2 regions of the Diaphorobacter sp. JS3051 genome follow, and region 1 is predicted to be linked to the other one. Evidence: riboswitches for the same ligand, from Rfam matches in the RefSeq annotation. Region 1 holds a riboswitch; the other holds the start of a gene.

Region 1 (3,261 bases):
TCGGCGCGGCCCGTGCCGACCTGATGCGCATCTGCGCCGAGATCCGTGAGGAGCTATCGCCCCAACTCGAAGAGGCGCAGGCGCTGCCCGCCGCAGGCAGCGCGCCGCATGCCGAGCCGACGGGCGGCCGGCGCATTTGCGGTGCGCTGTATGTGAGTTGCTCGGGCCGCGGCGGGCCGCACTTCGGTGGGCCCAGCGCCGAGCTGCAGATCGTGCGCCATGCGCTGGGCGACGTGCCCCTGGCGGGCTTCTTCGCCGGCGGCGAAATCGCCGCGCACCGGCTCTATGGCTACACGGGCGTGCTGACGGTGTTCGTCGCGCCGGACGGGGCTTTATAAGCCTTTTTGGCCTCTAGCGCCCGTCCATCAAGCGCAAGCAGCTATGCAATGCATAGCGCCGTGGCGCTTGCTCAAACGCCGATGACGGCGGGGCGGGGCGCCGCAGCAGGGCGCGGCAGGCCGCAGAACGCGAAGTCCAGCTCCGGCTCCAGCCCGCTCACGATGCGCGCGATGGACTTGCCCGAGCCGCAGGCGTGGGTCCAGCCCAGCGTGCCGTGGCCGGTGTTCAGGAACAGGTTGCCGTAGCGCGTCTTGCCGATCAGCGGCACGTTGCTCGGCGTGGCGGGGCGCAGGCCGCTCCAGAACTGCGCCTGGCTCGCATCGCCCGCGCCGGGAAAGAGCTGCTCCACGCGCCGCACGATGGCTTCGCAGCGCACGGCGTTCAGTGCGCGCTCGTAGCCGTTGAGCTCGGCCGTCCCCGCGATGCGCAGCCGGTCGCCCTGCGCGCTGGTGTAGCGCGAGAAGACCAGCTTGTACTCGTCGTCCGTCAGGCTCACCTGGTAGGCGGCGGCCGTGTCGCGCACCGGCAGCGTCACCGAATAGCCCTTGGCCGGGTAGATCGGCAGGCGCAGGCCCAGGGGCTGGGCCAGCAGCGGGCTGAATGCGCCCAACGCCAGCACGTAGGCGTCGCCGCGCACGCGCTCGTAGCCGCCGGCCTCGTTGGTGACCTCCACATGGTCGATGGCGCCGCCCGCCGGGTGCAGCGCGGTGATGTGGCACCCCAGGCGGAACTGCACGCCCGCGGCCTGGGCCACGCCGGCCAGCGCGCGCGTGAACAGGTGGGCGTCGCCGGACTCGTCCTCCGCCGTGTAGGTGGCGCCCGCCAGCTGCGGCCGGACGTGGGCCAGGGCCGGCTCGATGCGCACGGCCTCGTCGGCATCCACCACGCGGCGGTGGCAGCCCAGCGCACGCATCTGCTCGGCGGGCGCCAGCGCGGCGTCGAACTCCTGGGCGCTGGTGTAGAAGTGCAGGATGCCCTGCGTGCGCTGGTCGTACTGCAGGCCCGTGTCGGTGCGCAGTTGCTGCAGCGTGCTGCGGCTGTAGCTGCCCAGGCTCACGATCTGCTCGATGTTGTGGCGCGTGCGCACGGGCGTGCATTCGCGCAGGAATTGCAGGCCCCAAAGCCACTGGCGCATGTCCGCGCGCAGACGAAACAAGAGCGGCGCATCCTCTTTGCCCAGCCACTGCAGCACCTTGAGCGGCGCGCCGGGGTTGGCCCAGGGCTCGGCGTGGCTGACCGAGATCTGGCCGCCGTTGGCGAAGCTGGTTTCCGCACCGGGCACAGCCTGCCGGTCGATGACGGTGACCTCGTGGCCGAGTTGCTGGAGGAAGTACGCAGAGGTGGTGCCGACGACGCCGGCGCCCAGAACGATCACGCGCATGGTTTACAAGCCTTTTTCAAGGTTTGCGCAGGCAGGGCGCGCGCGAGCAGCTATTGAATGAATAGCGAACAGCGGGCGCGACATGGCCTGGCTGCCGCTCCCCCTGTCCTTGGTACCTGAGAGATTCATGCCGCGCGGGACCGTGCGCGGCACTTGCTCCTTCGGTGCGCCACGGCGGGCGTGGCGGCTCTCCAGACGGCTGTGTGGGTGTGCAGTACGGAACCTGAGCGTGTATGGGAGTTTGCGCCTTCGGTGAAACGGCACATGGCCGTTTGCTCTCCTGCGCCGGCCATCGTAGCGGCGCGGGCGCGGCGTCCCCAGCGGGCTAACCCTCAGACCATGAACACGCTCTCAGGGCGGGGCGCTGCGTGCATGCTCAGGGGTAGACCGCTTCGCCCAGGTTGAGCATGAGGCGGTTGGCCCAGGCGAACAGCGCGGCGGCGTGCACCGTGTCCAGGATTTCCAGGTTGCTCAGGCCCGCGGCGCGCAGCGGCGCGATGTGCTGCGGCCTGAACGCACCGGGCGCGCGCGTGAGCGCGGCGCTGGCCTGCGCCAGGGCGCGCTCGCGGGCGTTGGTGCCGGCGCTGTCGGGGTCGGTGAAGATCTGCGCGATCACGTCGTTGCGCTTGGCCAGCTGCTCGAAGCGCTGCGCATGCACCGACGCGCAGTACACGCAGCCGTTGATGCGCGAGACCACGGTGGTGGCCACCTCGCGCTCGGCGCGCGGCAGGCCGCCAGGCGCGTACATGATGGCGTTGAACGCCTCCGAGCGCTCGGCCAGCACGCGGGGCTGGTGCGCCAGCACGAGGTAAAAGTCCGACGTGCGTGCCTTGGGGTGGCTTGCGTCCAGCACGGCGTTCTGCTCGGCGCTGGCGGTGGCGGGGTCCACCACGGGCAGCCAGGCCTTCCAGTCCAGCGTCTCGCTGGTGTAGCCGGCCAGGCGCAGCGGCTCGCCGGGCGGGGGCAGGTTGGCAGGGTGCACGAAGGGCGCTTCTGGCGTGGCGGGTGCGACCGGCGCGGCCGCAGCGCCCGCGGGGCCGAGGGCGGCCAGCGCCGCCACGCCTGCCACCAACCGCGCCTGGTAGGCCACGAAGCCGATGAGCTGCGCGAGCAGCACCACGTCCGGCGTGGCGAGGCCCGCCTGGGGCAGGGCGAGCAGGACCGCGCGGTCGGCCGCGGCGGGCTGCGTGGCCAGCAGCTGCGTGAAATGCGTGATGGCTTGCCAGCGGGCATCCGCCGCGGGGGCGGGCAGGCCGGCCAGGCGCGCGCCGTAATGGTCGGCCAGCGTTGCCACGCCGCTGGCGGCCGCCACGGCCTGGGCCACGGACAGGCGCTCGGCCAGCGCCAGGCCCCCGGGCAGTGCGGGCGCGAGCAGCAGGTCTTCGCAGGCCTGGGTGGCGGTGATGGCCTTGGCGCGCTGTTGGCGCGCGGCCTGGGCATGGGGGGCATGGCCCAGGCGGGCGAGTTGGTCGATGGTGTCGGTCATGGCGAAGGCAGGATGCGTTGGGAGGTGTCGGCGGGCGTCCATTCGTCGCCCAGCA
Region 2 (3,261 bases), 1.4 Mb from region 1:
GGAACAAAGGGCGTGGCAGCCACTTCCATGGGCACGGCCTTGCCGCGCACCATGGCGTTCACACGGGTGCCGGGGGCGGCATGGGCGGGCATTACGTAGGCCAGGGCGATGGGCTTGTCGGCAGTGGGGGCCAGCAGGCCGCTGGTGACTTCGCCGATGCGCTCGCCCGACTCGTTTTGCAACTCGGTGTGCTCACGCACGGGCACGCGCTCCAGCGCCACCAGGGCCACGCGCTTGCGCGTGAGGGTGGCCGGGCTGTCGATCTGGGCCAGCACCTTGTCGGCACCGGGAAAACCGCCAGCGCGCGCGCCGCCTGTACGGCGCACCTTCTGGATGGCCCAGTTCAGGCCGGCTTCGGGCGGGGTGGTGGTGGTGTCGATGTCGTTGCCATACAGGCACAAGCCGGCTTCCAAACGCAGCGAGTTGCGTGCGCCCAGGCCGATGGGCTTGACCTCGGGCTGGGCCAGCAGCGTGCGCGCCAGGGCCTCGGCCTGCGTGGCGGGCACCGAGATCTCGAAGCCGTCCTCGCCGGTGTAGCCGCTGCGCGTCACGAAGCACTGCGCCCCGGCGATGTCGAAATGCCCGCCGGTCATGAACACCAGTTTGTCCACGCCTGGTGCCAGACGCGCGAGCACCGCAGCCGCCTGTGGGCCCTGCAGCGCGAGCAGGGCCTGGTCGGGCATGGGAATCACCTGGCAGCGTTGGCCGATGCGCGCCTGGATGTGGGCAATGTCGCCCACCTTGCAGGCGCCGTTGACGATCACGAAGAGCTCGTCCTGCGCCATGCGGAAGAACATGAGGTCGTCGATGATGCCGCCCTCGTCATTGAGGAGCAGGCCGTAGCGCTGCTTGCCCACGGGCAGGTCGACCACGTCCACGGGCATCAGCGTCTCGAACGCGGCAGCGGCGTCAGGGCCGACCAGCTTGAGCTGCCCCATGTGCGACACGTCAAACAGGCCGGCCGCCGTGCGCGTGTGGTGGTGCTCGGCCATCAGGCCCATGGGGTATTGCACGGGCATGGAGTAGCCGGCGAAGGGCACCATGCGGGCGCCCAGTTCGATGTGCAGGGCGTTGAGGGGAGTGGTGAGCAGGTCGGACATGGCGGACATGGCAATGGGCGAAGGCAAATGGTGGAGCGATCTCTCGATCGCCGATTTGCCCCGCTGTCCGCTTTACCTGAGAGATTCACCCCGCCTGCATGGCATGTCACGGGGCTTGCTCCTTCGGTGGGCCGCATGCTGCTGCGGCCTCTCTCCAGCAAGGGAAACACCCGCATCCCTGCGGGCGTGTCGCCAGTCCTTTTGCCTGAGCGTTCGGCTGCTGCCTGCGCCTTCGGCGGCCCGGCCCTGAGGGGCGCGGACTCTCTCCTGACGGGACGGATTCTATCTATTTTGCGTACACGAGATCACGCAGGGCCAATGAAAGCGATGGCACGTAGGTGATGACCAGGAGGCACAGCAGGACCACGCCCACGAACGGCAGCAGGTGGGCGACGATGCGATCCAGAGAGATGCGCGCCACCGTGCACGCCGCGAACAGGTTCACGCCGAAGGGTGGCGTGATCATGCCGAGCGCCAGGTTCACCACCATGATCAGCCCGAAGTGCACCGGGTCCACGCCGAAGTGCTGGGCCACCGGCGCCAGGATCGGCGCCAGCACGATGATGGCGGCGCTGGTCTCGATGAACATGCCGATCACGAACAGCGCGGCATTCACGCCCAGCAGGAACAGCGCGGGCGACTGCAGCACCTCCTGCAGCCAGCGGCCGATGGCGTCCGGCACGCCAGCGCGCGTGATGAGGAAGGCAAACAGGCCCGCATTGGCAATGATGAACATGATCACCGCCGACGAGATGGCCGACTTGCGCAGGATGGCGAACAGGTCCGCGACGCGGATCTCGCGGTAGATCAGCATGCCCACCACCAGCGCGTAGAACACGGCCACGGCAGAGGCCTCGGTGGGCGTGAACACGCCGCCGTAGATGCCGCCCAGGATGATGACTGGCATCAGCAGTGCCCAGCCCGCCTGCATCAGCGCGCGGCCGAAGGGCATGCGCCCGTCGCCGTCATGCTTGCCCCAGCCCTTGTACTTGCAATACACCCAGACGAACAGCATCAGCGCACCGCTGATCAGGATGCCGGGGCCGAAGCCGGCAATGAACAGCTCGCCAATCGACACCTCGGCCGCCACACCGTACAGGATCATGGGGATGGACGGCGGGATGATCACACCCAGCTCGGCACTGGTGGCTTGCAGCGCGGCCGCGTAGCTAGTGTAGTGTTTGATTCTTAATGAAACTTAATTGAGCAACCACGCTCCAATGCTCTACTACGGTTTGCATTGGAGTGAAAAATTGCGAGTTGCCCCGACGATTGTGTTGACGGATGAAGAGGAAAGCGAGCTGAGCCGGCTGGCGCGCTCCAAGCGCACCAGCGTCAGATTGGCCCAGCGCGCCCAGATCGTGCTGCTGGCCGCGCAGGGGCTGCAAAACAAGGATATTGCCGAGCAGCTTGGCATTGGGCGCGTGCAGGTGGCGCGCTGGCGTGAACGCTACCTGCAATTGGGGCTGCAAGGTATCGAGCGCGACTTGCCGCGCGGCGCACCGCCGGTGAAGGTGGATGTGGCCAAGCTTGTGAAGCTAACCACACAGACCAAGCCCGAGGCGGCCACGCACTGGAGCACGCGCACGATGGCCGCTGAGTTGGGCGTCAGCGCCAGCACCGTGATGCGCCATTGGCAGGCCCACGGTCTCAAGCCTCACATCGTGCGCGGCTTCAAGGTCTCGCGCGATCCGCAGTTCGTGCAAAAGCTCGAAGACATCGTGGGGCTTTACATGTCGCCGCCCGAGCATGCGCTGGTGCTGTGCTGCGACGAAAAGAGCCAGGTGCAGGCGCTGGACCGAACGCAGCCCGGGCTGCCGCTCAAGAAGGGGCGCGCGGCCACCATGACGCACGACTACAAGCGCAACGGCACAACCACCTTGTTCGCTGCGCTCAACGTGCTCAACGGTCAGGTCATCGGCCAGTGCCAGCAGCGCCACACCCACATCGAGTGGCTGAAGTTCCTGCGTCAAATCAATCGGGAGACGCCCAAGGACAAGACGCTGCATCTGATCGCCGACAACTACGCCACGCACAAGCATCCAGCTGTGCAGGAGTGGCTGGCCAAGCACCCCAGATTCAACATGCACTTCACGCCGACCTCGGCATCGTGGCTGAACATGGTCGAGCGCTTCTTTCGCGACATCTCCGAGAACCGGCT

The links. Region 1 has a riboswitch for glycine ahead of I3K84_RS14765 (D-amino acid dehydrogenase). Riboswitches for the same ligand answer to the same signal wherever they lie in the genome.
Region 2: linked by a shared signal. The riboswitch ahead of gcvT (glycine cleavage system aminomethyltransferase GcvT) and the one ahead of I3K84_RS14765 (D-amino acid dehydrogenase) in region 1 are both predicted to bind glycine.

The regions. Positions count from the first base shown of each region.
Region 1 covers NZ_CP065406.1:3,094,500-3,097,760, forward strand. Annotated here, with positions in the region: gene I3K84_RS14760 (FIST N-terminal domain-containing protein) at 1-338, shown strand, start outside; gene I3K84_RS14765 (D-amino acid dehydrogenase) at 410-1,720, opposite strand; glycine riboswitch at 1,814-1,925, opposite strand; gene I3K84_RS14770 (peroxidase-related enzyme) at 2,097-3,206, opposite strand; gene I3K84_RS14775 (NAD(P)-binding domain-containing protein) at 3,203-3,261, opposite strand, start outside.
Region 2 covers NZ_CP065406.1:170,948-174,208, forward strand. Annotated here, with positions in the region: gene gcvT (glycine cleavage system aminomethyltransferase GcvT) at 1-1,109, opposite strand, end outside; glycine riboswitch at 1,154-1,268, opposite strand; glycine riboswitch at 1,288-1,380, opposite strand; partial or broken gene I3K84_RS00890 (TRAP transporter large permease) at 1,387-2,286, opposite strand; gene I3K84_RS00895 (IS630 family transposase) at 2,321-3,261, shown strand, end outside.